Linked DNA regions of Pelodictyon luteolum DSM 273. The protein of the gene in region 1 interacts with the protein of each later gene in a pairwise test. Links are inferred from orthologs where the notes say so. Each region holds a gene or a part of one and is shown on either strand. Other genes may lie near its edges.

Region 1 (15,538 bases):
TCGGCTGCTGCACGACAACGGCCGCGACCGTGTCGTCCATGAGCCCCTTGAGGACCTCAATACTTCCGACACCGTCTTCCACAACATTCTGCACGACGGCACTGTGGTCCGACGCCTCGAGATAGGTTTTGAGTACCGAGCTGTTCCAGGGATGCAGCTTTCCGGCCACGACCACTTTCTGGCGGCCGTTGACGCCGATGGCCATCAGCACCGCTTCGGCAAGAGCCGTGGCCCCGTCGTACATCGATGCATTGGTCACGTCCATCCCGTAGAGGCGGCAGATGAGACTCTGGTATTCGTAGATGGCCTGCAGCGTCCCCTGGGACACCTCGGCCTGATAGGGCGTGTAGGCCGTATAGAACTCACTGCGGGAGACGATCGCCTTGATGGCGGAAGGGAGGAAATGGTCGTAGGCGCCGCCGCCGAGGAAGCTGACATAGTCGGCCGTGCTGCGGTTCGCCGCGGCCATGCTTTCGAGTATGGAGCGGACCTCCATCTCATCGGCAGCGGGTGCGAGTTCAAGAGCTTTATTGAGGCGGACCTCACGGGGGATGTCGACAATCAGCTCGTCGAAGGAGGAGACCCCTGTGGCATGGAGCATCGACTCCCTGTCCGCATCGGTATTGACGATGAATGGCATGTTGATTATCCTCCGATCAGTTCGCGGTAGGCGGCGGCGTCGAGCAGATTAGCGACTGAGGCCGGATCGGCGAGCTTCATCTTTACCATCCAGCCGCTGCCGTATGGGTCCTGGTTCACTGTTTCGGCGCTGTCCAGTCCGGCGTTCACCTCCAGGATCTCACCGGCCACGGGAGCGAACAGGTCGGCAACCGTCTTGACCGCTTCAACCGTTCCGAAAATCTCATGCTCCTTCAGGGCAGTGCCTGCGGGCTTCAGTTCCACGAACACGATGTCGCCGAGCTCCGACTGGGCGAAATCCGTGATGCCGACAAGCGCAGTCGCGCCATCGTCGAGCAGCTGTATCCATTCATGGTCTTTGGTGTAGCGGAGAGCGGCTGGGACGTTCATGACAGAAAAGGTTAAGTGGTTGAAAACAGCTGATGCGCGTGGGTCAAGTTAATACTTTTTTTCAAACAAATGCGACGCTGACGCCCTCGGCATCTCCCTAGGAGAGGCGCTGGCGCATGGCCTCATATAACATCACGCCCGCCGAAACGGAGACGTTCAGCGACTCGACGCAACCCGCCATCGGAATGCGCACCACCCGGTCGCAGAACTCCATGGCTTCGGGAGCAAGGCCGGAGCCTTCCGCTCCGAGCACAATGGCAGTGGCCTTCCTGAAATCGGCATCGGTATAGTTCGTTTCGGCCTCCATGTCGGTGGCGAGCACCTGAATCCCTTCGCGGTGGAGGAGCTCAAGGCATCGCACCAGGCTTTTTACCTTGGCGACCCGCATGTGCGAAAGGGCACCGGCTGAAGCCTTGTGCACGACAGCGTTGACCGGAGCTCCCTTGCCCTCGACAAGGACAACCCCATCGGCAGCGACAGCCTCGGCGGTCCGGATGATGGCCCCGATGTTGTGGGGATCGTCGAGCCCCTGCAGCACGACGAGCAGCGGCGCACTGTTGCGCGGTGCGGCAAGCAGCTCCTCCACGGTGTAATAGCTGACCGTACTGATGAGGGCCGCCACCCCCTGATGCTTCGTGGTCCCTGCGATAAGCGAGAGCTTCTCGAGGCGGGCCTTTCCCGTCACGATCTTCTGGCGCCGCGCAGTAATGATGATCTCCTTCAGCTTCGGATGCGAAGTGTTGAACTGGAAATAGATTTTCTCGACGCTCTCCGGCTTTTCGCGGAGAAGTTCAAGGACAGCGTTGCGTCCGTAGACGAGGTTTTCGGGATGTTCCCCTTCCATCATGAGTCTGGAAAATGGCAGAATTATGCAAAAGAATCGGCCCGCAAAAACACGGCCCGCGGTGAGTCCCTGTAAGCGGGAGAGGGATACCTGAATGTAATTAAATTCAGCAATATCAGATTTTTTTTCTATCTTGCTATTCGCCTTGAATCGATTTTTTTCTCTGGCAGAAGCAACTAATTCCACTCCATCCGCAGTTGTTTCTGTCGTACAGTATTTGTACATGCGTTTCATCAATACAAATCCAGTGACAGCCAGTATGAGCCGGACATATAAAACCATGGAAGGAAATGAAGCGCTCGCTTATGTCTCCTACCGCACCAGCGAAGTAATCTGCATCTATCCAATCACACCGGCATCACCGATGGGCGAGTATTCGGATGCATGGGCAGCCGAAGGGAAAAAGAACATCTGGGGCACCGTTCCGAAAATCGACGAACTGCAGAGCGAAGCCGGTGCGGCGGCCGCAGTCCACGGCGCACTCCAGACCGGATCACTGACCACCACCTTTACCGCATCGCAGGGGCTCCTTCTGATGATCCCCAACATGTACAAAATTGCCGGCGAACTCACCCCCTGCGTCATCCATGTCTCGGCACGTTCACTGGCCGCTCAGGGCCTCTCCATCTTCGGCGATCACAGCGATGTCATGTCCGTCCGCGGCACGGGCTTCTCGCTTCTGGCTTCAAGCTCGGTCCAGGAGGCAATGGACATAGGTCTCATCTCCGCAGCAGCGACGCTTGAATCGCGCGTCCCTGTCATGCACTTCTTCGACGGTTTCCGTACCTCCCACGAAATCGCAAAAATCGAGGTCGTTTCAGACGATGTCATCAAGGCGATGGTCCCCGAGGATCTCGTCATCGCAAACCGCAGCCGCCGCATGACCCCCGACGCACCATTCATCCGCGGCACCTCGCAGAACCCCGACACCTATTTCCAGGGCAGGGAGACGGTGAACAGCTACTACACCGCAGCCTCCGACATCACCCAGCGGATGATGGACAGGTTCGGTGAGCTGACCGGCCGCAACTACAAAATCTACCAGTACTACGGAGCACCTGACGCCGAGCGCGTCGTCGTGCTCATGGGCTCCGGCGTCGAAACCGTCCGCGAGACCGTTGAATACCTAAACAAAAGCGGCGAAAAGGTCGGCGTCATCAATGTCCGCCTCTTCCGTCCGTTCGACATCGAGCGTTTTGTCGCCGCATTCCCCAAGAGCGTCAAGTCCGTTTCGATCCTCGACCGTGTCAAGGAGCCGGGCAGCGCAGGCGAACCCCTTTACCTCGATGGCGTCAACGCCCTCATGGAAGGTGTCTCCAAAGGACTCCTTACAGCCATGCCGAAAGTCACCGGAGGCCGCTACGGGCTCTCTTCGAAAGAGTTCACCCCCGCCATGGTCAAGGGCGTGTTCGACAACATGGCCGCGGCCTCGCCGAAGAACCACTTCACCGTCGGCATCGTTGACGACGTCACACACCTGAGCCTCGACTACGACCACGCGTTCTCCATCGAGCCGGACGAGATGTTCCGCGCACTTTTCTACGGCCTCGGATCCGACGGTACGGTCGGCGCCAACAAGAACAGCATCAAGATCATCGGCGAAAACACCCCGAACTACGCTCAGGGCTACTTCGTCTACGACTCCAAGAAGGCGGGATCAATCACGACCTCGCACCTTCGCTTCGGACCCAAAGAGATCCATTCGACCTACCTCATCACCGAGGCCCAGTTCATCGGCTGCCACCACTGGATCTTCCTCGAGATGATCGACCTGGTTAAAAACCTCAAGAAAGGCGGTACGCTGCTCCTCAACTCGCACTTCTCCCCCGAAGAGATATGGGACAACCTGCCGCGCACCGTGCAGGAGCACCTGATTGCAAAAGAGGCGAAGATGTACTCGATCGACGCTTACAAGGTTGCCGGCGAGAGCGGCATGGGCCAGCGCATCAACACCATCATGCAGGCCTGCTTCTTCGCCATCTCCGGTGTTCTCCCCCGTGAGGAGGCCATCCTGCAGATCAAGCACGCCATCAGGGTTACCTACGGCAAGAAAGGCGATGAGATCGTCAACCAGAACATCAAGGCAGTCGACAACACGCTGGCCAACCTGCATGAAGTCGCAATCGGCGCAGTCGCCGACAGCAAGAAAACGCTGCGTGCACCAATCGTCGGAGAAGCCCCCGACTTTGTCTGCAACGTCCTTGCCAAGATCATTGCGGGCGAAGGCGATGAAATCCCCGTAAGCGCCCTTCCGGCAGACGGCACCTACCCGACCGGAACCGCGAAGTTTGAAAAACGCAATCTGGCCTCGCATATCCCGGTCTGGGAACCCGACCTCTGCATCGAGTGCGGAAAATGCACTATGGTGTGCCCCCACGCGGCAATCCGCGCAAAGGTCTACGACCCGAAATACCTCGAGAACGCCCCCCGCACATACAAATCGATGGAAGCCAAGGGTGTGAACTGGGAAGGCATGAAGTACACAATACAGGTGGCTCCCGAGGACTGCACCGGCTGTAAGGTCTGTGCGCACATCTGCCCGGCCCGCGACAAGGCGAACCCAGAGCGCAAAGCGCTCAACATGGCGCCGCAGGAGCCGCTTCGCGAAACGGAAGTCGACAACTGGAACTACTACGTCAACATCCCGGAATTCGACCGTACGAAAATCAACCCGAAGCTGATCAAGGAACAGCAGCTGCAGGAACCTCTCTTCGAGTTCTCGGGCGCCTGCTCGGGATGCGGCGAAACCCCGTACGTGAAGCTGATGACCCAGCTATTCGGCGACCGCCTCGTCATCGGCAACGCCACCGGCTGTTCATCGATCTACGGAGGAAACCTGCCGACCACCCCGTATACCTGCAATGCAGAGGGTCTCGGACCGACATGGTCCAACTCCCTGTTTGAGGATACCGCGGAGTTTGCTCTCGGATTCAGGATCTCCATCGACAAGCAGCAGGAATATGCCTCTGAACTCCTCCGGAGAATGTCCGGCACCGTCGGCGACACCCTCGTCGGTGAAATCCTCGAAGCCCGCCAGGTAAGTGAGCCCGAAATCTTCGAGCAGCGGAAACGCGTGGCGGTACTTAAATCGAAAATTGCCGGCATCGGTTCCTCCGACGCAAAGAACCTGCTCTCGGTTGCTGACATGCTCGTCAAAAAGAGCGTCTGGGGTGTGGGTGGAGATGGCTGGGCCTATGACATCGGCTACGGCGGCGTCGACCATGTCACTGCAGGCAACAAGAACGTCAACCTTCTGGTTCTCGATACCGAGGTCTACTCCAACACCGGCGGACAGGCGTCGAAAGCCACCCCGAAAGCGGCGATTGCAAAATTCGCTGCAGCCGGCCGGCCGGTCACGAAGAAAGATCTTGGGCTTATCTCGATGAGCTACGGCAGCGCCTATGTTGCATCGGTTGCCCTCGGTGCCCGTGACGAACAGACCCTCAGGGCGTTCCTTGAAGCAGAGGCTTACGATGGCCCCTCGATCATCATTGCATACTCGCACTGTATTGCGCACGGCATCAACATGGAACACGGCCTTGACAATCAGAAAGCAGCCGTTGATTCGGGTCACTGGCTCCTCTTCCGCTACAACCCGGACCGCATGAAAGAGGGGCTGAACCCCCTGCAGCTTGACTCGAAGAAGCCGAAAATCCCTGTGGCGCAGTTCCTCAATATGGAGAACCGCTTCAGGATGCTCAAGAAAAGCCACCCGGAGATTGCCGACGTCTACTTCGAAGCAATCCAGAAAGAGGTGGACGCCCGCTATGCTCATTACGAGTACCTGGCAGCACGCACCTTCGAGGCCAAGTAAAGCCATTCTGTTCAGTCAGAAACAAAGAACGGCGGGAACCCCCCGCCGTTTTTTGTTATCGCTTCCATTACCGCCCGTTCACGATCCTGTTGGCGGAAGAGCACGATTCAGCTCCAGCTCTTCGGCCTTCTTCTGCATGGCTTCGGACTTTTCCAGTTCTCCTGCAGCCCTATAGAGTTCAGCGAGATGGCGGGCTATCTCAGGCTCAAGAGGCTCCAGTTCCATTGCCCGTTCAAGACGAATACGAGCCTCCTTAAGCTCTCCCTGACGGTAGAGGATCCAGCCGAGCGTGTCAAGATAAACCCCGCTGTCGGGCTCTTTCGCCACCGCCGCTTCGGCCAACTGGCGCGCTCTCTTGAGGTCGGAGCCTACTATGGTGAGGCTGTATGCAAGGTTGTTCAGAACAAGGGCGTTGCCGGGCTCGAGAACCAGCAACTGCTCATACAACGGCATGCTTTTGGCTGGAACCCCCATGGTATCGTAAGCAAACGCCAGGGTACTGAGCGCCCGCTCCTGAAGCTCACGGCGTTCCAGTATTCGCCTTGAGCGAAGCGCCTGCTCAAGCAAAGGCACCGCCTGGCGAGCCTTGCCAGACTCATAAAGCACATAGCCCTCCAGAATCTGGAACCGCAGCCGTTCGGAGGGAAAATCCCGTCTGGCGCGAAGCACGACCCTCTGGGCGGCAGAGAACTGCCGGGATACCAGAAGAGCGGACACCAGGCTCTCGCGCAGGTCGCTGTTTTTCTGGTCCAGCGGAACAGCCGCCCTGAAATCCCTTAGCGCGCCACCCAGATCATCTGCACGCATGCGTGCCCATCCCCTCAGCATCAGCGCCTCAGCGCTCTCTGGATGGCGGCGGCATGTCTCATCGAGCATGATTCTCGACGGGATGCGGTAGAGGCTGTCCGATACCGACTCCGAAAGATAAAACCGGGTCAGTTCGAGTTTTTTCGGAAGAGCGGGACGAAGGGTATCGTAGAAGCTCAGAAGGTCTGAACGGAACGACATCATATCTTTCGAACGGACAGAGACCTCGAAGAGTGCCAGCCATGCGGGAATGAAACCGGGCGAGGCGTCAATGGCCTCACGGAAAGTAGAGGCCGCATCGGCATAGTCGCCGGTGCGAAGGTACAACCCGCCGAGAGTGAGCCGGAGCCGTTCATCCCCGTTGCCGCCCTTTGTCATTTCCCGAAGCGAGGCGATGGCCTCCGGGTACCGTTGCATCCTGATCTGGAGCAGGAGCACATGGGAACGGGCCGTCTCATTGCCGGGATCAAGGCTCAGCACCCGCTGGAACACCGACAGCGCCTCTGCGGGCTGTTCAGCCGCAAGGTGCTCCATGGCGAGCCATGTCAGCAGCTCCGTGTTGCCGGGGTCCATATGGGCCAGCTTCCCGTATAGTTGCACCGCCCTCTTCGGCTCGCCCATCGCATGGGAAACATCGGCAAGCAGACCGAGTGCATGGCGGTTGGAAGGGCTCAATGCAGCACACCGCTCTGCGTACACCCTCGCTGAATCGAGCTCCCCGAGGGAAAGAAAGGCCTTTGCCGTTGAAAAGTAAAGCGCGGCATTCAGGGGCTGGCGGCGGAGCAGCTCATGGTATCCTTTGATGGCGCCGGGGTGATCGCCTCTGGCATCGAGGAATGATGCCCGCAGGAACTCCCGCTCCATCACAGCATCAAGGGAATCACTGCGGGCTGCCATCTCGGCTTTACGCGCGGGACCGGAGCTGCATGAGGCTGTGAACAACAGAATGAAGAAAAACGAGACCGTCCATATGGCGCGAAGCGCAGATCGCTGCCTATGTCGCCAAAGCCCTTCAGACATGCTCCTGCCCATCGAACAGAGTTCCCCGAAGTGCGGAGCTTCCATCCGAGAACCTTAGCAGCGCCCGCTGTGTAGCCACCCTTCCCCGGGGGGTGCGGGAGAGATAGCCCGCCTGGATGAGGTATGGTTCATAGACCTCCTCGATGGTATCCTGCTCCTCTCCGACCGAGACTGCGAGCGAACCGACGCCGACCGGCCCGCCGCTGAAACGGTTGACGACAGCATCCATGATCTTCTTGTCCATCTCATCAAGCCCCTCTTCGTCGATTTCAAGAGAGTCGAGGGTCTTCATGGCCGTCGGGCGGCTGATGATCTCCATACCGTCAACCTGGGCGAAATCCCTGGCACGGCGGAGCAGGCGGTTGGCGATGCGGGGGGTTCCGCGTGACCGCCCGGCGATTTCTGAAGCCGCATCCCTCTCGATGCCGATGCCGAGTATGGTGGATGATCGCATGAGGATCGTTTCGAGCAGCTCGGGCGGATAATAGTCGAACCGGTTGCTGATGCCGAAGCGGGCCCTGAGCGGAGCGGTCAGGAGTCCGGAACGTGTCGTCGCGCCGACGAGGGTGAAGGGCTCGACCTTGAGCTGGACGGCCCGTGCCGAAGGGCCGCTGTCGAGCATGATGTCGATGCGGAAATCCTCCATGGCCGAGTACAGGTATTCCTCGACAGCCGGCGGCATACGGTGGATCTCATCGATGAAGAGCACATCACCCTTCTGCAGGCTAGTCAGAATCCCTGCCAGATTCCCCGCTTTGTCGAGCATTGGTCCGGAAGTCGCTTTCAGTGAGCCGCCCATCTCTTCGGCGATGATGTGGGCGAGGGTCGTCTTGCCGAGTCCGGGAGGACCGGAAAGCAGCACATGATCGAGGGCGTCACCGCGCATCCTGGCCGCGGAGATGAACACCTTCAAGTTGTCGGTCAGCCGTTGCTGGCCCGTGAAGTCTTCCATCCGCCGTGGACGGATCTGGTCTTCAATCCGCAGTTCGACGGCATCTACGGGGGTATTGAGCAGTTCTATTCTCAAATGGCTCCCTGGTTTCACAGCTTGATCCTGGGATCAACGACAGCGTAGAGCACATCGGCAACGAGGTTGCCGAAGACGATGAGGATCCCGGAAATGAAAGTATTGGCGATGATAAGCGGATAGTCCCGCGCAAAAATGGCTTCAACCGTTACCCGGCCCATCCCGGGAAAGGCGAAAATCACTTCAATGAATAGAGCCCCGCTGAAGATGAACGGCAAGGAACTGCCCATGAGGGTGATGACGGGAAGCAGGGCATTGCGGAGCGCATGGCGGAATATGACCAGCCTTTCAGGAAGACCCTTCGCCCGTGCGGTGCGGATATAGTCCTGGCGGATCACCTCCAACATGCTCCCGCGGACATAACGGGCAATGCCAGCTGCGCCATTGATGCTGAGCACCGTTACAGGCAGAAACAGGTGCCATAGACGGTCCATGGCAAATCCGATCGGGCCGAACCCTTCAGCTCCCACCTCATTCAGGCCGGAGGCGGGAAAAAGCGGGAACTTGAGGGCAAAGATGATGATCATCATGAGGGCGAACCAGAACTCCGGCATGGAATAGAAGAAGAGCGCCGTCACGGTCAGGAACCGGTCGATGAAACTGTTCTGCCGGACGGCCGATATCACACCGATGAGGATGCCGAAGGTGAAGTTGGCTATGAGGGTAAGGAGCGCAATGGTCACGGTGATCGGAAGCGCACTGGCGATGACCTCCAGCACCGGCTGCTGGGCACGGCTGAAGCTTCTTCCGAAATCACCCTGCAGGACATGACCGAGCCACTTCACATACTGGATCGGCAGGGGGTCGTTCAGACCGTACTGCTCCCGGATCTGCATGGCGACGTTGGGGCTGATGCCCGGCTGGATGAAAAATGCCGCAGGGTCGCCCGGCGCGAGACGGATGATGAAGAATGTAAGGGTCAGGACCCCGAAGATGAGCGGGATGGCAATCAGGAGCCGTTTGAAAATATAGGTCAGCATGCGGTTCTATGGCGCAAGGGTTCGGGAAGGACTGAGCGTCCAGTCATCGATGTTGTAAAATACACCGGAAATGTTCAGTTCCTCACCCTCTATCCTGCGGCTGAACCCCTGGGTCTCCCGGATCCAGTAGAGAAAGGTGACCGGCTGATCACGGTGCAGGATTTCCTGATACTCCAGCCAGTAGGGACGAGCGTCCAGTGGATCCATTTTCTCCTTGGCAAGGGCCGAAAGCCTGTCGACCCTCGGGTTGCGGTACCCCATGAAGTTGAACCGGCTTTTCTCGAGGTCCGAACCCCAGACATCCATCGGGTCGATTTCCAGGCCGATCGACCAGCCCGCCATCCAGGCATCGAGCCTGCGGTTCTGCAGGTTGTCGAAAAAGACATTCGATTCCTGAACCTCGAGCTTGCACTCGATGCCTATTGAGCGCAGGTTCTGCTGGATGATGACGCTTGCGTAGTTTCTGCGCGCATTGCCCGCATTGGTATAGAGGGCGAAGCTGAACCGGCGTCCCGCCTTCTGGAGAATACCATCGGGGCCCGGCACCCATCCCTCTGCCTTCAGTATCGAGAGGGCTCTCTGCTGGTCGAACGGATAGGGCTGTATCTTTTCGTTGAAGGCCCATTTCAGTGACGGGGATATATCGGTTACTGCGGGAACCCCGTACCGGCCGAGGTAGCCGTCGATGATCGACTGACGGTCCATGGCGAAGGTCAGCGCACGGCGCACGGCTGCGGAACCGAATAGCGGATGCGGCACAGCGCGGCCGCTTTTGAGGTACTCGTCCTGGTCGATGTTCGACCAGCCGACATAATCATAGACCCTCAGCCCGACACTCTTGATATCGACGGGATTCTTCGAACCGGCCAGACCCCGGAAGTCTTCCGGCTTGATGTTCTCCACCACGTCCACTGCACCGGTCTGGAGCTGGGCGAGGCGGACGGTATAGTCGGGCACTACCCGGAACGAAAGCTGGGGGATGTTGCCTGGTTTCGGAAGGTTGGAGCGGTGGTTGCTTTCAAGCACCAGTTCCTGCTGCGGCTTCCAGGACTTCAACCGGTAGGGGCCGGCACCGAGCGGCTTGCGGTTGAGCGGGGAGTTGCGGAACTCATCGGGCTTGACGTTGCGCCAGAAATGCTCCGGCATCGGCGTAAGGGAGGTATGGAACAGGGCAAGATATTCCGGCACGGGTTTGTGAAACCTGAACACCAGAGTAGTATCGTCGGGAGCGGCAACCGCCCGCGAAAAGTCCACCTGGCCGTTCTCGGCTCCTTCGAGTTCGGCAAGGTACTGCTGGCGGGGGCTGGCGATCACGGGGTTGCCGTAGAGGCGGTAGGCAAAAAGGACATCGCCGGCTACGATCGGCTTGCCGTCATCCCAGTATGCGTCATTGCGGAGCGTGTAGGTGATGGAGCGGTGGTCCGGAGCCATCCGCCATGTTCTGGCAAGGGCGGCTTTCGGGGTTTTGGTCGTATGACCGGAGGTCGGGGGGCGGAGCTGTTTATCCAGCGCCATGTAGTTGAGCAGGCCCGTCGTGGTGTCGAATTCGCTCTGGAGCAGAGACGGATAGATCAGGCCGAAGATGTTCGATGAAGTGACTGAAGCGCCGATGACCGGGTTGAGGTAGTCGGCATCGCCGAGCGAGGTTATGACCAGGGTCGAATCCATCGCCTTCCGGGCAGGATGCTCCCCGCCGCCCTGGCTGCAGGCGGAGGAAATGAACAGCAGCATCGAAAGCGGAAGAAGCAGAAGCCTCCTCAGGCCGCTGTGGGCAATCGCCCGTTCAGACAAGGATGTCACCTGCAGTTCTGTCATCATTGTGGATCACCTTTTTTATCCTGTCGGTCAGCGCCTCGGCTGCCACATAGTTCGAATAGCGTTTGAGAAGGAAGTTCAGTGCGACGACCTCGATGATCACCGTGATGTTCTTGCCGGGGAAAATGGGAAGCTGGACCAGCGGTACATCGACACCGAGTATCCTTATCGTCTTTGTGTCCAGACCGAGCCGCTCATACTCCATTTCCTTGTTCCACTCAAGCAGTTCGACGACCACCAGCACCTCCTTGACGTCACGGATGGCGCGGATGCCGAAATTTGCCTTTACATCAACCACGCCGAGACCACGGATCTCCATGAAATGGTCGATGATGTTGTTGCGTGATGCGCTGAGCTGCATGGTTTCCCCTTTCCTGCGGATCACAACCACATCGTCAGCGACGAGGCCGTGGCCCCGCTCCACAAGGTCAAGGGCAATCTCCGACTTGCCAAGGCCGCTCTTGCCGGTCAAGAGCACGCCGACACCGTAGACATCGACCATGGAACCGTGGTACTGCTGGTAAAGGGAGAACTGATCGTCGAGAAAATCCGTGACAAGGTAGATGGCCTTGGTGGACGACTGACGGGTCACATAGACGGGAATCCCTGCTGCAGTGGCCATATCAAGCAGCTCAGGCTGGAGCTTGTTGTTGCTTGTCAGGATGATGCAGGGCACCTTGAAACGCGTCAGGTTGGCGAATGCCGCCTTCCGTTCTTCCTCGCCGAGATGGTTGAGGAAACGCGTCTCGGTGTTACCGAGAATCTGGAGCCTCTTGTAGGTGAACAGATTGGTGAACCCTGCCAGCGCCAGCCCCGGTCGGTGCAGGTCCCGCTCGAAAATCCGCCGTTCCTGCTCATCGACGGTGTTCATCCGCCTGAGCCGGATGTCATGCTTCTTGCCGATGTTGTTAAAAAAATAGGCGACCGTCACTGATCGCTTCTTCAAGCCTTTTTGGTCGAGGGTCATGGATCCGGCATAGAGGGTGATGGAAACTCCTGCGTCAGACGGCGGCCCGGAGCCGGCCGGAGGCATCGCCCCCGCCGGCGGGCAGGCACCGGGTTCAGTGCATTTTCTCTTTGTACTTCTGGAGTTGCCGACCGAGCGCATCCACGCAGGCATCTATGCAGAGCTCATAGGCCGTTCCGGACTCTTTGGCAATAAAGTCATGCTGCGGCACGTGCAGGGTTATTTCGGCATTCTTGTTCTTCTCGAAATCATTCTTCTGGTGGTCGAGGATGACGTGGCACGTGAGGATTGCCGGATACAGCTTCGTGAGCGATTGTACGGCACTGCGGGCATACTCCTCTATGGCATTGTGGTTATTGGAATGGCGCAGGGTGACCTTGATGGTGGGCATGTCGCTGCCGGTTTCTTTCGTCATAACAACCTCCCTAAGGATATATGGGTGAAAAGAATGAAGGAACAAGGCCGGGGCAGGAAAGCGCCGGACCATAAAGCTGTCATGCCTTCGGGTGGGCTTTTCTGTAGACCTCCCTAAGGCGTTCAAAAGTCACATGCGTATAGATTTCAGTCGTCGAAAGGTTGCTGTGGCCGAGCATCTCACTGACACTCTGAAGATCTGCTCCGCCGTTCAAGAGGTGGGTGGCGAACGTGTGGCGCAGCGTATGCGGGTTTTTCTTCTTCTGCTCGGTAACCGCAGCAAGATACCTGCGGGTCATCCTCTGGACAAGCATGGGATAGATCTGTTTGCCTTTGTTGGTCAGGAACACAAAGTCCGACTCCCCCAAAGCCCCGTCTACAGATATTCTAAAGAAGTTTAGCCGGACTTCAAAATATTTTTTGAGGGCGGAAACAGCCGGTGCGCCAAGAGGAACGATGCGCTGTTTACGTCCCTTTCCGGTCAGTTTCACAAACCCTCCGACCATTTCCAGATCGCTCTGGCGGAGGCCAGTCAATTCCGAAATCCGGAGCCCGCAGCCGTAGAGCATCTCGAGGATGGCCGCATCGCGAAGGAGCGTAAAATTCCGCTGCAGCTCTCTGCCATGGGCGAATCCCTCCCGGTGAGGTGCCATTGGAACTACATCCTCAAACAGCATCGAAGCTTCAGGCTCAGTCAGAAAAGAAGGAATGGGGCGACTGTAGCGCGGCATGGAAACGGCCGACAGCGCGCTTTCTGTGAGATGGCGCGATTCGTGGAGAAATCGGAAAAAGCTCTTGAGGGAAGCCAGCTTTCTGGCAATGGAGCGCTGTTGCAGGCCGCGCCGGAGAAGGTCTCCCATGAACATGCGTACAAGGGAGGGGGTGACCAATGAGAGATCAAACTCCCCGGAACCGGAATGGCGGGCGAGAAAACCGAAAAACTGCCGAAGATCTGTCCGGTAGGCTACGATGGTCGTTCCGGACAGGTTCTTCTGTCCACGGCCTGAGAGCAGAAATTCCTCGATGAGGCGTTCGGACAATGTTGCCGGATTATCCTTCACAAATAGGGAGGCAAGGTTCGACTGCAAGACGGAAAGCGGAGTCAAAAAAGGGTAAAGGCAACCAGCTCCCGTTTCTTTTTAATGTAGTACAATTTATCCCCCCTGATCAGGAAATTGTTGCGGGCGGGCATGCTCCCGCCCTCATCCATCACGTCGCAGTAGACCTCCATGCCATCTTCCCAAAGGCGGAGAGTCGAACGCCATCTCCCCTCAAGATCTTCATGGACGGAACCAGCAACAACCCTGCCCCGAACAATCGACTCCCCGCCCCTGCTCCCGTCGGGCAGGCGTTCAGTCGCTTCGGGCAGCTGCACCTCCTGACGCGCATCTTCCCCAATGGCCGAAGCCCTGAGGCCGGCAGCATCATCACAAGCGCTCTCCTTCCCCGTCAAGGGGTCCAGAAGGAGATAATTCCGTTCCGGAAATCCCGCAAAGGAGCTCTGCCGGCATGCAAGCAGGCCGCTGTCGGTATGGGCGACATACTCAAGGCCCGGCTGCGACCAGAGGATGGAGCCGGTGCGGGCCAGAACGGCCCATATCCCCCTGTGCAGAGGGCTGCCTTCCTGCCAGGCGTGCAGATAGACAAGGTCCCGGTGGGTCGACTCTATCCCCGTAAACCACCCTGCGCCGAGCGGCAGACCGGAAGCGGGATCGAGCGGCTGAAAATCGTCGATCAGCACCCTGTAGGCTTCGGGATCGATGGCAAAAAAGAGGGACCGGCGGTCGCCGGGAAAGCGTTTCTGGCCGAACAGCATCCCGGAACCGGTGAAGGATAGCTGCCAGAGGATGGCGCCATCTCCGCAGTCATAACGCCAGGCCTCTCGATGTTGGCTTACTGCATCCATATCAGCGCGTCAGCCGGTAGATGTTGACCGCGACGGGCTTCCCCGCCCCCCGGTGCTCGCGGGCATGGGCCTTGACCGAAAACCCGTTCTCCGCGGCAAGCTCAAGGAACTGCTCGGCAAGGCGGCGGCGGGGATCGGCGATGTAGGCGCAGCCATCCGGTTTCAGCAGTCGTTCGATAGAAAGCAGGATCGGCAGGAGGTTTACCCGTTCGTATAGCACATCGGCGGCCAGAAGCATGTCGAAGCGCTCTTCCTGCCGGACATTACGCCAGTCGAGCTGTTCGATGTCGATCCGGGCAGCGTTCTTCAGTGCGTTGCAGCGGATGAAGCGAAGCGCCTCTGTAGAGTAGTCGGTAGCGAGCACTTTCGCGCCGAGAGAAGCCGCAACGACCGAAACGAGACCGGTGCCCGCACCGATCTCGATGACACGGGCTCCCTTGAGCGGCACTGATTCGGAAAGGAACTCTGAAAGGGCCAGGGCAGAGGGCCATATTTCGGCCCAGTAGGGCATCTGTTCATCACGGATGAACTCTTCAGGCGAAATCCTGTCGAGCAGGGCATAGCTGTCGCTGACGCTTGTAAAACTGAACGAACGTCCCCCAATCTGGCAATGGGTATCGAGCAGATCGTACTCCCGGGCAAGCTCACTGTTGAGGCGGCTGGCGTCAGCGGGAATCTCTTCAGCTGAATGGATCATAAGCGGCAGTCTTGAGGGTCTTTTAGGGCATGAGGATCATAAAAAAATCAAACTGAATGTACTGAAAATCACTCTGGATTTCTATTTTTGAGCGTTCAGGAGAACAGGGCGCAGCTCGCCCGAAACAACCCGATAAACAACCGGCCCCATGAAACAAGAGATTCTGGAAGTCTTCGACAATACCTACCCCGATCGCGACTACACGATCGAAATCGTCA
Region 2 (15,664 bases), 570 kb from region 1 along the record:
CTGAGCCTTGACGTTCCTGCTCCTTCAGCCCGGTTTGTTTGAGAAAGAGTTCAAACGGCATCCAGTATTCCTCTGATTCATGGTAGATGGTTTCCTCTGCCTGAAGTACGCGGTTGAAGTATATCCCGACAAGCAGGGGCTCGGCATCCGACATGGATGCGCGCGGCGTGCTTGAAAGAGCCTTTGGCGTGTCGTTTTGAAGGATACCTTCAGCAGCATGTGCCGCGGGTAGCGGCATGAGCATGATGCAGAGGAACGGCAGCAGCATGAAGCGCCGGATGCTATGTGCGGTGCTGGGGGGCAATGACGGGGAATGCTTTATGCCTTGGTGAATCGAAGCGTCTCCTATGGAAACACCTTCTCAATTTTCCGGTCATCGACAGTTCCCTGCACGGCAACGACATAGGAGCCCTTATTTTCTGCAGGAAGGGGAATCGATGTCGTAATCACTCGACGGTTTCCGGCAAGAACCGGAGTGTTGTTCATGTTTCCTCCGGCAATGAATCCTTCTGGCTGTTCTTTGGTCAAATCCATTCCTGTTTTCTTGAATCCCGGAAAACTTCCCGGTTTCCATATCGAATACTCGCCCTTCAGGCGGGTATGGACATTGCCGCTGTTCTGCAGTCCTACCTTGATCATGCTTCCTGCCCTGTCCAGCGAAATGGATGTCAGTACGCCGGCGTGACGGATCGGGTCGGCATAGGCGTATACTGCCACGCCAAGCTTGAAGAGTACTTCAACGCCTCCTGCCTTGTCTTTCGGGGGCTGTTCGGTAAAAAAAATGATTGCGCGGTGTTCTCCGGGGTCCGGAGTCGTAGTCGGACGGATGGAAAACCGGATAACCTGCTCCTTGCCAGGGTCAATGGTGAACGATACCGGGTTGATGATCATCCATTGGTCGATGGATTGCGCGGTGGGCGCGATCTCTTTCAGGCTGTTGTTGCCATCTAGCGTCCAGTTATAGACATCCACCTTAAGAATGATGGGATGCTTCTTGAGGTTTTTCAGCCGGATTGACTGGGTGAGCGGTTTTGTGCCGATGTTGAGTTCGAACATGGACGGCGATACGGCAATCTGCCCGGGTGGATCACCGGCCATCAGGCTGGAGAGGGGTGCAGTGCACAGCAGAAGAAGGGCAGCAATGCGTAACAAGTATTTCATCTGGGGGAGAAAGACCGAATTCTGATTATTGGACCTTGAAGTTGGCGGCAGAAATCCGGGTGTCAATGCTTCCCGAATAAGTACCTGAGGCCGTTGCATCGGTTACTTTGAACGTAATTACAGCCGGCTCCGCCTTAAGGATATAAGATTTATCGCTTTTATCCTCGGTGATCCGGGGGGGAGTGAAGGTAATTCTGATTTTAGAGGAGCGGTCGCTGTTGTAGAAATACTCCGACTGCTGATTTTCACTATATGGCGAGTTGTTGATGCTGTAGGTGACCCTGTAATCGGGCGATCTGCCGTTATCAGTCCTGAACGCATCGGTATGCCACAAATCCTCAATGGTACGCTGCTCTACTGATGATGTATAGGCCGGGGTATCAATATCAAGCGTAGCGCTGCTTTCGTATTGTTCATTCCAGAGGATTTCTGCAGAGTAGCTCCCGATGGCCACTGCTCCTGTCTGTCCAGGATATATCTCCCCGACCGTGATGCTTATTGGCGCATCGTTCCGGAAATACAGGGTTGCAGTCCGATCAGTTTCGGCATACGATATAGATAGGGCAAGAAAGAATTGAGCCGAAATAAAAAAAGCCACCAGTGCCGTCATTGCCCTGCTGGGATGAGAGCTCGCACTCCCTGTGTTTCTGTCATGCGCTATGCTGCTGCTCCTGGTTACCATAAGGGTAAATATAATAGCCTTTACTTCACTATTCCTATGCAGATTGCCGTTCTGTTGCACGGCAACCTGCACAAGGTCTGAGGGCTAGATGGTGATGGCGGTGATGGTGAAGCTTCCATCATGCTCACCCGACTCGGTGGTGTTTGCGAAATTGAGCGTCATCTTGACATCGCCTTTGGTCTGCTTGCCCGAGATTCCTCTCAGGTCTGTCTCGATGCTTTTTCCTGCATTGCTGCCCACAGCCACTTTCCAGTCTTCTGTATCTATTTTGGAGCTGCTGTCGTCCTTCTCGAGATCAGTTCCTGTGATCGACACCCTTGCTTCCCCGGAGGGCGATAGGCCTGCTATCGACCAGACATTTTTGAGCGTTATCGCCCTTGTTGCATCTCCAGCCTCTGCAGCACTGGTTATGTTGGCGTCGAAGACCTCGCCACCTTCAGTCGCAGTGGTCCAGCTTGCCGTCAAGGGGCTGAGTGTTCCATCTGATTCGGCTGAAGATGCTGCCGTGAACGAAAGCTGAATGTCGCTGTAGTAATGCAGGACGATATATTCCGGCATGACCACCTTCAGGTTTGTCGTTCCCGAAACTGATTCTCCAGACTCACCCCGGTCAGCATATGCTGTCTGGGGCAGTGCTCCTGCTGCAAGGAGGGCGGCACAGAGAATGACGCGCGCGAGAGTAGATTTCGTAGTCATGATAGTAGTGTTTAAGGTGAACAGATAAATCGGTTACTTTGTCGATCCCTTAAATAGGATCTATTTTCACCTATTATTATAACCCATGAAGGTGCCCCTCACAAGGCACGAAAGGTGACATCGGGTGACGAATTGTGATGGAGGTGATCTGAGCTGTGGGGCGTGCAGTCAGACAGGAGCGGAGAGAGTCAGGCGATCGAAATGGGGGATGAGAGAGCGTATCCGGTTCCATGGATGGTTTTTATCGGAAAGGTGCATCCGGCATCATCCATTTTCTTTCTGAGACGGTAGACGAGCGACTTGAGGGCAAGGCTTCCGTATTCGTTATAGGGGTAATCAAGGTGTTTGAGGATCTCCGCGCGGGAAATGACTGCTGTGTCCTGCTGGATCAGGAACATGATCAGCTCATATTCCTTCGAGGTAAGCTGGATGGGAATATTTGAGGGTGAGCGAAGAACCCAGTCGCTTTTCATAAGCCTCCATGAGGAAGACTGTACGGTATTTTCGTTCGTTTGTCGCAGGGCAGATGGCATGCGCTCAAACATGCTGTTAGCCTTTACTTCACTATTCCTATGCAGATTGCCGTTCTGTTGCACGGCAACCTGCACAAGGTCTGAGGGCTAGATGGTGATGGCGGTGATGGTGAAGCTTCCATCATGCTCACCCGACTCGGTGGTGTTTGCGAAATTGAGCGTCATCTTGACATCGCCTTTGGTCTGCTTGCCCGAGATTCCTCTCAGGTCTGTCTCGATGCTTTTTCCTGCATTGCTGCCCACAGCCACTTTCCAGTCTTCTGTATCTATTTTGGAGCTGCTGTCGTCCTTCTCGAGATCAGTTCCTGTGATCGACACCCTTGCTTCCCCGGAGGGCGATAGGCCTGCTATCGACCAGACATTTTTGAGCGTTATCGCCCTTGTTGCATCTCCAGCCTCTGCAGCACTGGTTATGTTGGCGTCGAAGACCTCGCCACCTTCAGTCGCAGTGGTCCAGCTTGCCGTCAAGGGGCTGAGTGTTCCATCTGATTCGGCTGAAGATGCTGCCGTGAACGAAAGCTGAATGTCGCTGTAGTAATGCAGGACGATATATTCCGGCATGACCACCTTCAGGTTTGTCGTTCCCGAAACTGATTCTCCAGACTCACCCCGGTCAGCATATGCTGTCTGGGGCAGTGCTCCTGCTGCAAGGAGGGCGGCACAGAGAATGACGCGCGAGAGAGTAGATTTCGTAGTCATGATAGTAGTGTTTAAGGTGAACAGATAAATCGGTTACTTTGTCGATCCCTTAAATAGGATCTATTTTCACCTATTATTATAACCCATGAAGGTGCCCCTCACAAGGCACGAAAGGTGACATCGGGTGACGAATTGTGATGGAGGTGATCTGAGCTGTGGGGCGTGCAGTCAGACAGGAGCGGAGAGACTCAGGCGATCGAAATGGGGGATGAGAGAGCGTATCCGGTTCCATGGATGGTTTTTATCGGAAAAGTGCATCCGGCATCATCCATTTTCTTTCTGAGACGGTAGACGAGCGACTTGAGGGCAAGGCTTCCGTATTCGTTATAGGGGTAATCAAGGTGTTTGAGGATCTCCGCGCGGGAAATGACTGCTGTGTCCTGCTGGATCAGGAACATGATCAGCTCATATTCCTTCGAGGTAAGCTGGATGGGAATATTTGAGGGTGAGCGAAGAACCCAGTCGCTTTTCATAAGCCTCCATGAGGAAGACTGTACGGTATTTTCGTTCGTTTGTCGCAGGGCAGAGGGCATGCGCTCAAACATGCTGTTAATTGCTGCCGAGAGTTCACGGCAGTCTACAGGCTTTGTCATATAAATGTCGGCTCCGGACTGGTACCCTCCGATTTTGTCGTCAAGTGTCGAGTGCGCCGTCAGCATGATGATGCGCATGAGGGTGTGTTGGCGGACATGGTCTGCAAGCACAAGGCCGCTCTGGTCTGGAAGGCCGATATCGATGATTGCAAGCGCAAACGACCCTCCGGAGAGTGCTTCATAAAATGCTTTTGCCGTACCTACGCCGGTGACACGATGTCCGATTTTCTCCAGGTACTCGATCATGGCTTCCCTGAGATCAGCGTCATCTTCAACGTAAAGGATCGGCTTTCCGTCAGCCGGATGAGCATTGCTGTCCATGGTTCTTGTGTCGTCCTGATGGTTTATGGTATCGTTATTCTGAGGTGAGGATTACTGGAATACGTAAAGTAGCAATAAATTCTTCGGTATTCCGCTCAATGGCAACCCGGCCGTGATGGTGCTCGACAATACGGCGTACCCTCCAGAGTCCTAGCCCTGCACCGGCAGTGTTCGTACTGTTGCGTCCTCGCCGATACTGCTCAAACAGCTCATCCCCCTCTCGAATGAAGCACTCTTCAACCCGGTTTCGTAACCTCATTACCATCCAGCTCTGCTCGACACTGCATTCAAGGAGGATCCGGCTGCCGGGGACAGAGTATTTTCCGGCGTTGTCGAGCAGATTGAAAAGGGCTGTTTTCAGTTGTGCCGCATCGGCTTTGATGCAATGGTTTCCAATGCTTTCAGACATCCGGGCCGAGAGATTGAAACGGGATGTTATTTCGGCGACATACTCCTGAGACAAGAACTCGTCAATCCTCATTGACTGAGGGTTTCGGGTATCTCTCGGATCATCATGCTGGCTTTCCTCAAGAGATATGTCCATAATCTCCACAAGGCGCTGGATGGCTCGATTTATTTTGCAGAAACGGCTGGCAGCCTCTTTTGACTGACTTGCTTCATTGAGCATCATGATGTCAATATTTGCTCTAATGATGGCAATGGGAGTGCGGTATTCATGTGAAATCATATCAATCAGGCGCTTTTTTCGCGCGCCCATGTTTTCCTGTACGGCCAGAGACTTTTCAAGCACATCACGGTTATTCCGGAGTTCAATCGACATCTCCTCTGCAGCAAGCCGCGATTCCCTCAGCCGTTCAGTCAAGGCGAACGAGATAAGGATTATGGCGAGCAGGAAGAAAAACGGCATGGGATTGCTGCTCCACCATTCAAGCGGGACGACACCGAAATGCCGGAGCAGCTGGAGGACATAACCAGCCTGAATGATGACGAAAGCAGCGAGATACATCTTTGAGCCCGGCTCCCTTTCCATGACAAGGATTGATGAAATATGGATCAGGATCATCATCATTCCGAGTGCGCCAATCATGGATGCCGTAGCGAGATCCTTATACAGCCAGAACGGCGCAGACAGGGCGGTAATGCCGCTGAGTATGGATATGAACAGCAGGTAGCGCGAGGCAAAGGGATGGGAACGGGCCCTCTGGATGCTCCGGCCGAACAGTGCCAGAAACACGAAGCTCAACGCCATGGCTGTCCGGCGGATGAACTCGGTGACCAGATGTGCCTGTTGGGGAAGTGCAAGCACAAGGATCCCTTCCCCGGAGAGGATAAAGCAGAATATGCAGAGAACGAACAGCCCGAAGTAGAGGTAGGGCGATTCATTCAGGCGGTAGAAGTTGAAAATGCTGAAGAGTGCGGTAATGAGGATAATGCCGAGATAGGCTCCCTGGAGCAGGAGCAGCATGTTGGTCTGGCCGTAGAGGTCTTCGGGCGTCAGAATCGTGGCGAAAAGGCTGATTGCGATGCCGGGTTCAACCCGGATAAGGATTGTGGTTGGTCGAACGTTGTCGAGCACGAGAGGGACCGCAAACTGTGGTGTGAGCAATGTCCGCTGTGAGGCGGGGATGTCGGCTCCGAGCCTGTATTCACGGTACGAGGCAGGACTCGACGGGTCATTGCCTGTCTGCACATAGACCCTCAGCCGTTCAAGGGAGGGCGGGCCGATGGAAAGGATGGTGTGCCGTGGAAATCCATCCTCTGTCCGTACGGTGGCCTTGAGCCATACCGGATGATCGATATGCCCGGTGTTGAGGTGTCCTGCGATGTGCGTGAATTTTGACTGGATGGCGGGCTGCAGAGCCTTAGTGAGGGTAAGCTGGCCGGTTTCATCCACATACTGCTCCATATGGCCTGCGAGGCTGAAGGATGAGTCTGTGCCATGCTCACGAGCCGATGCCTCATCTCCTGAAAGCATCGCAGAAAAAGGGAGAACCACTGAGAGTGCAAGAAGTATGCATCCTCTCAGGATTGCTGCCGCTTTGGCATGGATGGATTTTTGGCGGCAGGGGGGTGGCACCGGCAGGATAGTTTAAGGTTTGGTCACAAATCCTGCATTGCTGAGTATCTGTTTTCCTTCCATTGATTCTGTCAGCTTCAGAAACCTTGAAACGTTGCCTTCCGGTTTTCCATCGGTATAGAAGTACAGGCTCCGGGTCAGCGGGTAGGTCTCGTTCAAAATAGCGTCCGTTGAGTGGGTTACGCCGTTGATGCTGAGTGATTTGACGGTAGCGTCAAGAAATCCGTGACTGATGAACCCTATCGCCCCTGGTGTTTCTGCTACGCGGCGGCGGACAGCCTTGTTGCTGATTTCAATGAGGGCACTTGCTGTCATCGGGTTTGCCTGTCCCATGACCATGTCAGTAAATGTCTCCTGCGTTCCGCTCCCGTATTCCCGTCGAACAAGGATCACCGGTTCATCGACTCCTCCAAGCTCCTTCCAGTTGAAGCAGGCTCCAGAATAGAGTCTATGAAGCTCCTCCACCTTCAGGGCTGTAACCGGATTGGCCTGGTTGACCACGATCACAAGAGCTCCGAACGCAATGAAGTGCGCGTTGGGTTCAATTCCGTTTGCCCTTGCCGCATCTATTTCATCAAGATTCATGGTCCGCGACATCGCCGCAATCGATGATGTTCCGACGGCCAAAAGCTTTGCACCCTGTCCGGAATTCGATGTCGTAACCATCACCGGTATACCTGTATTTCTTGCAAACTCTGAGCCAAGCGCTTCAGCGGCCGATGAAATTGAAGTTGATCCGGTGATGATTATAGCTTTCTCTGCTGCCTGTGCCCGGGCAAAAGCCAGAGTTGAAAAGACTGCACAGGTAAGAGCTATGGCTACGTATTTCATTCGGCAGTATTTCATTTCAGAAGCTTCTGTATCGTTTTCCCGTCGATACTTCCTGTTACGGCAATGTCGAAATCTTTGGACATGTCAGGTATGCCGAGTCTTGTGAGGATCGAGCTCCTTATTCCGGGGAGCACCGGAGTGAGATTCATGCTCCCGCTCTTGATGAACCCTTTTGGGCGTTCCTCTTCATGCGGCCGGGAAATTATTTCCTTCATACGCTGGAATCCAGGGAACGAACCTTTCTCCCACACTGAATAATCACCATGAAAGTTCGTATGGATATTTCCTTTGTTTCTTATCACCATGACGATTCCTCCGGTACCATCATCAAACGAAACAGATTCAATGACGGGGTGGCGTCTGATTTCTCCTATCTGGAAATAGACTCCCGCACCAATCCTGAAACTCACTTCAACAAGATCATTGATCTTTTCGGGCTTATGTTCCTGAAAATATATTATGGCCCGATACTCTCCGGGCGCTGCGTTTTCGGGCGGATGAACTGAAAATTGAACGGACCTCTGCTGTCCGGATGGAATGGTGATGATTTTTTCCGGAAAGTCAATCCAGCCTGCAAGAGGGGCAGTGCTTGAGGGTTCAACCACAAGGCTTCCATTGCCATCGAACGTCCAGTTGCAGATCTCAACATCGAGGACGACTGCGTCATCTTTGTTGTTGAAAAGGCGAATGGTCTGCTGAGCACCATGCTTACCGGAATGCAGATCAAACATTACCGGCTCTATCTGTATCTGTCCCGCACAACCTGAAGCCACTGCGGCCGTCATCGGCATGCAGAGCCAGAGCATTATTGCTATGATGATCCTGTTCAAGCGGAATGCCGTTGAAATGGAGTTGGCTTTCACGATACGGCTCCTTCAGATATTGGTGATGGTGATCAATGCGGTGATGACGCCGTCATATCTTCCGGGTATGACGTCTTCAGGCAGCTGTAGCACCAATTCTACACCCTCATGCATGAGCCATTGGTCATTGATGTACTCAACAGCTTTTATCCCCATGGGCTTCAGATGCACGATGATAGGCGATGAAGGGTTCTCAGGGTTAATGAACACATCTCTCCTCCCATCTGGTCCCTTGACGCAGTATCGGGTCTGCAGGATGGGAAAGTGCTCATCCTGCAGCGTCCATGTCCATAGCGGTTCCACCCGCCGTGTTATGCATTCACAGGAGATATTGGTGCAATACACGCATAAGCCATTGCTGCCGACACCCACACTGTCCACTTCACCGGTTTTCGGTGCAATGAGTTCCATCTCCTTGTTTGCAGCCGCTCCTCCACCGTATACGGGGGCTGCGTTGAGGATGGCAGCCAAAGCTATGCATGTCATGAGTTTTGCAATCATGATAGTATGACGCATCTCAGCTCTCCAGTGTATTCGGACTAAACAAGACAATTGATCTCCTTAATTATACCATGGAGAGGCGCATGCAGACAAGGCATGAAAGGTGATTTCTTGTGATGAAATGTGATGAACGGGCGGCTCAGCTTCGCTCTGGAACCACAGCGGAGCTGTCTGGCGCTGAAGGGGAAAGGGACGGATTCAGCGGACGTTCAGATGAGGCATTCCTTCGCTGCTGCAGGTACTGGACGAACGATTCTGAGACGTTGATGGAAATCTTCGTCTGGACAACCGCCTGTTGTGACGCCCCAACGATGTCAGGGGACAGGACTGAGGCAATGAGCAGCACAATGCCGATGCGAAGAAACCATGTGGTGTAAGGCGCCATGATCAATGACTGTGTATCCTGCTTGAAGTCATCCCTCATCGGGATGATATCCGGGCGCATCCATGATCATACCGCTCTGGGGGCAGGAGATAGATGAGTCCTTATATAAGGTTAATGTACGACCAATTTCGACAAGTTGCGTAATTCTGTTTCTTTTTCCTGATGATGAACCTGATACCTCCGGGGGCGGGAGGCCGCCAGCTTATGGTGCAAATATTTAATGAGCACCCTTGAGTGGCAGGGAGAACGTGAAAACGGATCCTCCTTTCTGCGGACAGACAACCCGTATGTTTCCCCTATGTCTGTTGACGATGATGTCATGACAGATGCTCAGGCCGAGGCCGGTTCCTGCACCCATCTCCTTCGTGGTGAAAAAGGGTTCAAATACCCTCTCCCTGAGTTTTTCAGGAATACCCGGGCCGTCATCCTGTACTGAACAGGATACCGCCTTATTGTTACACCCGGTCGATATGGTTATGGTTCCCACTTCTTTCCGCGCCATGGTCCTGATCGCGTGGATGCTGTTCATCACAAGGTTCAAGAGCACCTGATTGATCTGCGACGGATCACAGGGTACGGGAGGAAGCGGTGCCAGATCCAAGGAGATCTCTGCCACCGAGCGGCATTCATTTTTTGTTATGACAACAATCTCCTCAATGGCCTTGTTGATATCAAACGGGCTGAAGTTGCCAGAGGCGTTCCGGTAGGCATGCTTCTGCATGCTTTGGCTGATCTCTTTGATGCGGGCGACACCGGTCCTGGTTTTTTCAAGTGAAGCGTGGATGGTGCCAATGAGCGAGTCGAGATCCTCACCGCTCAGGAGCCCGGCTTCTCTGTCTGCACCCACCAGAGGATCTCTGCCATCCCGATAAGTGTCAATGACAGAGAGCAGTTCGCTGAAATTGTTTTCCAGATTCTGTTCATTGGCGAGAATGAAGTTCAGGGGATTGTTTATTTCATGGGCAATTCCTGCTGCGAGCTGTCCGACAAGTTCCATTTTCGAGGATACTTGAAGCTTTTGATGAAGCAAGTTCCGGCTCTCTTCAGCTATTTTTTTTGCAATGATGTCCCAGGCTTGATTGGTCAGGGTTTCGAGCAACTCGATGTCTTTGTCGACATAATCAACAGCTTTGCCCCCAATCCCGAGAATTGCAACGGTAGCGTTGTCCCGTATGACCGGCACCACCAGTTCACTGTTATCTTGACTGCTCTCCGCGTTATTGCGGCAGCAGTGCATGAAGGCAGCTTGTCCATTGTGGATGGCAGGTTTTCCTGTGCGTATGACATCTGCCCATGGCGAACCCTTTTCAAACAATGAGGGATGTTTCTGGCCATTGCAGGTAGTTTTCGTTCCTTCGTTTTTACAAGCCTCCAGAGAGAGTGTCCGCTGGTCACCGGTGACGAAAAAGACAAAGCCTGAAGGGCTGGCTGTCAGCCGGCATGCGCGGTCGAGTACGGCCCTGAGCATCACTCCGGCCGAAGAGAAACTCGACATCTCCAGCAGTTCAATTCGCATTGCAGATACTGCCTGAAGCCTGACTTGTTCGGTGTTGTCGTGAATGATGTGGTAGAGTACATCTCTTCCGTTCATGTTGATCAGGCTTGTAAACAGTTCTACATCCCGTAGCCCCCCGTTTTTCAGGTGATGCACGAATGAGAAGCGCTTCTGCCTGTCTGTCCTCATTTTTCGGAGGTTGCTGTTGATCTGGTCCGCTGATACTGTCGCAATATCCAGAATGTTCATCTTTCGTAGTTCATCGACGGACCAGCCGTAGAAATCAGCGGCAGCTTCGTTGGTGTCGATGATCTCGCCACTATGAGCGTCAAGCAGCATCATGCATGCCGAATGGTTTTCAAAGAGGGTCCTGAACCGTTGTTCTGACTGCCGGAGGCCCTCTTCTGAAACTTTCCTTGCCGTGATATCATCAATGATGGCGGTGAAATGGTCCGTGTCTGTACTGAATATAGAGATGTCATACCAGCGGTCCAGCGCCTCCAGATAGAGTTCTAAACTATCTGAAATGCCTGTTTCAGCAACCCTCAGATGTCGGGCGAGAAAATCGGGATTGTTGCGCTTAAGGTCGGGAAAGACCTCCGTGGCCTTTTTGCCGATGATGCCCCGGAGGCCCGTCAGCCTGCTGTAGCTCTCATTGACCTCTTCATGGATGAAATCTACGGCACGGCCAGTTTCATCAAAGAGGACGCGCGCATAGATATAGCCATAGCGCATGTGTGGCGAAATATTTCTATGGCAGGTATTACAGGCCGTCATGAGTACCTGGGGAAAAAGGGGCTGCGTCATGGTTAGCTGGAGAATATGGGCTGAACCGCGTTAAGCGTCCTTTCAGTACAAATAAGATTTGATTTATCCTAAATATAGGAAAAGAAATGGAAAGTATAGTATCCGGGCAGGGAGTATCGGGCGGTTCTGTTGGGACGGGGTTTCTTACTGAATACTGAAGTTGTCGGGCGTGACCTCTGTCGTTATCGTTACCGGGTAGGAACCAGAAGCGGTTGTCTCATTGGTCGAAAAAGATAGGGCTGCTGTGCCTGCCTGCAACCTGTACGTTTTAGAAAAGCCGGAGCTTGTCTTGATTACATCGATTGCGGGGGGCTTGAATGTGACAGAAATTTTTGATGTTCCCAGAGTGTTGGCAATCTCTACGGTTTGTTCCTTTTCAGAGAACGGCAGGCTGTTGATGCTGTATTCTGCCCTAAAAACCGGCTTTTTACCGTTCGTGGTGCTGAAGGAATCGGTGTACCAGAGGTCCTTGATGCTGCGTTCGTTTATGCTTGACGTATAGGCATCGATGGTTAGCTCAAGTGACCCGATAGAGTCATCCGCATCAAGCCAGGACATCTCGACAGATCTGCTTCCGGCTGAAACCGGACCGGTGCTGTCGGGGTAAAGTTCTTCAACCATTATGGTGAGCGGTGCGCTCTTCTGGACAGAGAGTGTGGCTGTCGTGTCAGCATGGCCCGTCTGCGGTTGATGCAGGAGCGTCAACAGCATCAAGAGTATCGGAGTTGGCGTAAGGCGCCGGTTTGGTGTTGCAGTGATCATGATGATCCTCCAGTGGCATTGCGGAGCTGAATTTTGAAAATGAGCCAAAAATGAAAATGCAGAAACTTGATCGAGAGTTTCTGCATTTTCTGCATCCCATTCAATTGGGTTTCGTTCAGATGGTCTGCACCGTGATGGTGAATGTACCGGTATGGTCTCCCGACATGGTCGTATTCTTGAAATTCAGCGACATGTTCACATCACCTTTTTTTGCACCTCCCGATACACCCCTCAACGTCGTTGTGATTGCATTGGATTCAGAGGTTCCATCACTAACCGTCCAGTTCTCAACACCGATCGTGGAAACTGCTGAGCCTGAATTATCCTTTTTCGTCAGGTCGGTTCCTTCGATGGTTACTGATGCCGTTCCCGAGGGTGAAAGTCCGGCTATTGCCCAAGCATTCTGGAGTTTGATCTTTCTTGTGGCCGCACCGAGTTCATCCGGCAGGGTCACGTCGGCGTTCAGGGTGGCATCACCGCCAGTCCAGGTGGCTTCGAAAGACTTGTCGCCCTTAGCTGTTGCTGCCGACGCGCTGGTGAATGTCAGGCTGATTTTGTCATAGTATCTGAGGACGATGTATTCCGGCATCGTGACGGTCATGTCTGTTTTGCCTGATGCGCTCGGTCCTGCAACTACGGCATGTGCCGAAGCGGGAATGAGTCCGGCAGTAAAGAGCGATGCGGCGAGGATGGCGCGGCAGAGAGTTTTCCTGGTTGACATGGCAGTAGGGGTTTTCTGTGTTGTGTGTAAGGGGTCAGTTATGACTACCCTTAAACAACTCCTGTGCCAAACATTTAAAACCGCGATGTTACAGAGCCGTAAAAGACCTCGATATTACCGGAAACCTCCTGTGGGTGGGCCTTTACTGATTCAGAAATCCGTGGGCCTATACATCACCCTAAACGCATTGGTCGGGGGCGTAAGGCTGAAGCAGTTGCGGCGTGCTGACACAGCTGTGCCAGTTTGCTTCAGGCATGCCACAATGACTCATATGGGCTGCGGAGGATTGGCTGGATAAGCCGGGGGGGATATGCGGAGGGATGAAGAGGTGCTGTTGGTCAGTCCTCGAAGTCGAACATCTCTTCAATCGCTGAAGGAATCGCATCACGGACCATCGAGGCGGAAACAAGGCTGGATACGTCGGATGCAAGATCACCGGCACGACCGTGGAACCATGCTGCTGCAGCTGCGGCTTCGGGGAGGCATTCGCCCTTGGCGGCAAGAGCTGCAACCATACCTGAAAGGACATCGCCCGTTCCGGCTGTGGCCAGGGCCTCCGTGCCGCTGGTGTTCAGAAGAACAGGACCTGATTCTTTTGCTATGATGGTCGGCCTGCCTTTGAGCAGGACTGTTGTCGAATACGTGTCGGCAAATCGGGTGGCGGCAGCCAGCGGGTCTTTGGTCACCGATCCGGCATCGGTGCCGGTCAGGCGTGCCAGCTCTCCATAATGGGGCGTGATGAGCACTTCCGGCATTGCAGAGAGCACGTTCTGAAGCCCTGCTTCGGCAATCGCGTACAACGCATCTGCATCGAGGATGAGCTTCTTTTCGAAAATGTCGGGGTGGCTGAGGAGCGCTCTTACGAGGTCGATGGATTCGGGGCTCCGGCCGAGTCCCGGACCGATCAATATCGCCTCTGACCATCGTGCTTTTTCCATCAGCGAGTCCATGTCCCGGCCGATGACGATTGCTTCAGGCACGGCGATATGCAGTGTGGCTGCCAGAGAAGGCGGAATGGAGACTGCCACATACCCCGCCCCGGTCTTTACCGCAGCACCGGCGGCAAGCAGCGCGGCACCGCCCATCGAGCTTTCTCCGGTGCTGGAGCCTGCGATGATGAGCACTTTTCCGTTCATGTGCTTCGCACTGCCTTCCGACCTGAGTGCGAAATGTTCTGCAGCAAAGGATTCGTCTATAAGAAACGCTCCGGCATCCTCTGCGAGGAACCCCGGAATGGAGATTTCCGCCACATGCACTTCTCCACACAGCTCCGGTCCGTCCTGCAGAAGCAGTCCTGTTTTCATGAATCCCATGGTGATGGTGAAGTCGGCCGTAACGGCCGGCATGGCGGCATGGCCGCTGGTGGCATCCAGACCTGTCGGGATGTCGACAGCCATACAGAGGGCTTCTGAGCGCTCATGCAGGGCGTTGAGCAGTTCAACGCCTTCAGCAAGGGGAGAGAGGAGCGGTGCACCCGGAGCTTCAAGACGCAGTCCGGTGCCTGTCATGGCGTCTATGGTGACGCTGTACTCCTGTTCGGAGACAAAGGGGATGGCTTCCTCTATGCTGTTGAAGATGCGGAGCGGGAGTCCCTCCTCTTCATAAGCACGCAGGATCGACATGTTTGCTTCGGCGGCGCCCCCGGCTGCACCCTCAGGATAAAGAAGGACAAGATCGACTGCAGCTCCAAGGTTCAGGAGATGACGGGCGATGACGAACCCGTCGCCGCCGTTGTTGCCTTTTCCGGCAACAATGAGAAACTGCAGTCCTTCGGGCGATTCGAGGCTGAGTTTTTCGAGCATATACCCTATACACTCCTTTCCGGCAAGCTCCATCAGGCATATGGGGCTGATATGGAGCTTCTCGATAGCAGCACTGTCGGCCTGCTGCATTTCAATGGCGGTCAGGACTGGCTGCATCGCTTAAAGGAGTTCGTTCAGGTGCAGGGCGTTTTCAAGTGCATCGTAATAGGCTGCCGTCAGTTCTTCAGTAGTAAAGCGGAGGGTCTCATGGCCGTCGACGGCAAGGGATGCATCAGCAGGAACCACCTGGCCGATGACGCGCACCGGGACGCTGTGCCGGATTGCTTCCTCGATGACTGCACGGGCGGCATCGGGGGCGATAGTTCCGACAACGCGACCCTGGGCCTCTGAAAAGAGCTGCTCCTGTACACGGTAGGGTCCCGATCCGCAATCTTCAAGATCGACCTGGAAACCGAGCTGGCGGGATTCGTCCATGATGGCTTTTTCGGCAAGGGTGACGAACAGTCCGCCGTCCGATACGTCGTGAGCGGAGTGGAGGAGCTTCTGTTCAGCCAGAGTCACGAGAAGGTCCTGCAGGTTCTTTTCGTGCTGGAGGTCTATATCCGGAGCATCGGTGCCGGGCGTGCCGTACTGCATGACCTGGAATTCCGAGCCCTCGAGCTTCAGGAGGGGATCGCCGAAGAGGATGATGGCGTCGCCGGCGGTCGTGAAGGCAGAGCCGACGAGGTTGTCGATGTCATCAAGCAGGCCGATCATGCCGATGGTCGGTGTCGGGTAGATGGCTGCCCGCCCGCCGCCATGGGTGGACTCGTT

The links.
Region 2: the proteins of rlmB (region 1) and PLUT_RS05685 interact in binary tests that used the Escherichia coli proteins (3 or more experiments, as listed by UniProt). The link is inferred for Pelodictyon luteolum DSM 273 from one-to-one orthologs.

Annotation. Positions count from the first base shown.
Region 1 is NC_007512.1:1,806,718-1,822,255, forward strand. What follows is about bases 1-2,821. They hold rlmB (23S rRNA (guanosine(2251)-2'-O)-methyltransferase RlmB), read right to left. Parts: upstream 1,874-2,821; coding sequence 1,127-1,873; downstream 1-1,126. Other genes in these bases: gcvPA (aminomethyl-transferring glycine dehydrogenase subunit GcvPA), read right to left, coding at 1-640; gcvH (glycine cleavage system protein GcvH), read right to left, coding at 646-1,029; nifJ (pyruvate:ferredoxin (flavodoxin) oxidoreductase), read left to right, coding at 2,133-2,821. In the rest of the region: more of nifJ, read left to right, coding at 2,822-5,687; PLUT_RS08370 (tetratricopeptide repeat protein), read right to left, coding at 5,766-7,391; Holliday junction branch migration DNA helicase RuvB, read right to left, coding at 7,507-8,541; PLUT_RS08380 (ABC transporter permease), read right to left, coding at 8,556-9,521; PLUT_RS08385 (peptide-binding protein), read right to left, coding at 9,528-11,336; hprK (HPr(Ser) kinase/phosphatase), read right to left, coding at 11,305-12,303; PLUT_RS08395 (HPF/RaiA family ribosome-associated protein), read right to left, coding at 12,398-12,718; PLUT_RS08400 (tyrosine recombinase XerC), read right to left, coding at 12,798-13,778; PLUT_RS08405 (DUF4905 domain-containing protein), read right to left, coding at 13,820-14,623; PLUT_RS08410 (class I SAM-dependent methyltransferase), read right to left, coding at 14,625-15,320; queF (preQ(1) synthase), read left to right, coding at 15,469-15,538. UniProt on the Escherichia coli protein: Specifically methylates the ribose of guanosine 2251 in 23S rRNA.
Region 2 is NC_007512.1:1,241,463-1,257,126, reverse strand. The notes cover bases 12,718-15,664. They hold PLUT_RS05685 (bifunctional ADP-dependent NAD(P)H-hydrate dehydratase/NAD(P)H-hydrate epimerase), read right to left. Parts: upstream 15,008-15,664; coding sequence 13,427-15,007; downstream 12,718-13,426. Other genes in these bases: purL (phosphoribosylformylglycinamidine synthase subunit PurL), read right to left, coding at 15,011-15,664; PLUT_RS05690 (hypothetical protein), read right to left, coding at 12,718-13,088. Also shown: PLUT_RS05765 (MSCRAMM family protein), read right to left, coding at 1-304; PLUT_RS05760 (fimbrial biogenesis chaperone), read right to left, coding at 346-1,098; PLUT_RS05755 (hypothetical protein), read right to left, coding at 1,187-1,771; PLUT_RS05750 (hypothetical protein), read right to left, coding at 1,928-2,539; PLUT_RS05745 (helix-turn-helix domain-containing protein), read right to left, coding at 2,728-3,012; PLUT_RS05740 (hypothetical protein), read right to left, coding at 3,160-3,771; PLUT_RS05735 (response regulator transcription factor), read right to left, coding at 3,960-4,685; PLUT_RS05730 (sensor histidine kinase), read right to left, coding at 4,720-6,621; PLUT_RS05725 (phosphate ABC transporter substrate-binding protein), read right to left, coding at 6,736-7,554; PLUT_RS05720 (COG1470 family protein), read right to left, coding at 7,566-8,417; PLUT_RS05715 (hypothetical protein), read right to left, coding at 8,430-8,918; PLUT_RS05710 (hypothetical protein), read right to left, coding at 9,058-9,303; PLUT_RS11125 (ATP-binding protein), read right to left, coding at 9,521-11,533; PLUT_RS05695 (hypothetical protein), read right to left, coding at 11,750-12,226; more of PLUT_RS05690, read right to left, coding at 12,483-12,717. UniProt on the Escherichia coli protein: Bifunctional enzyme that catalyzes the epimerization of the S- and R-forms of NAD(P)HX and the dehydration of the S-form of NAD(P)HX at the expense of ADP, which is converted to AMP.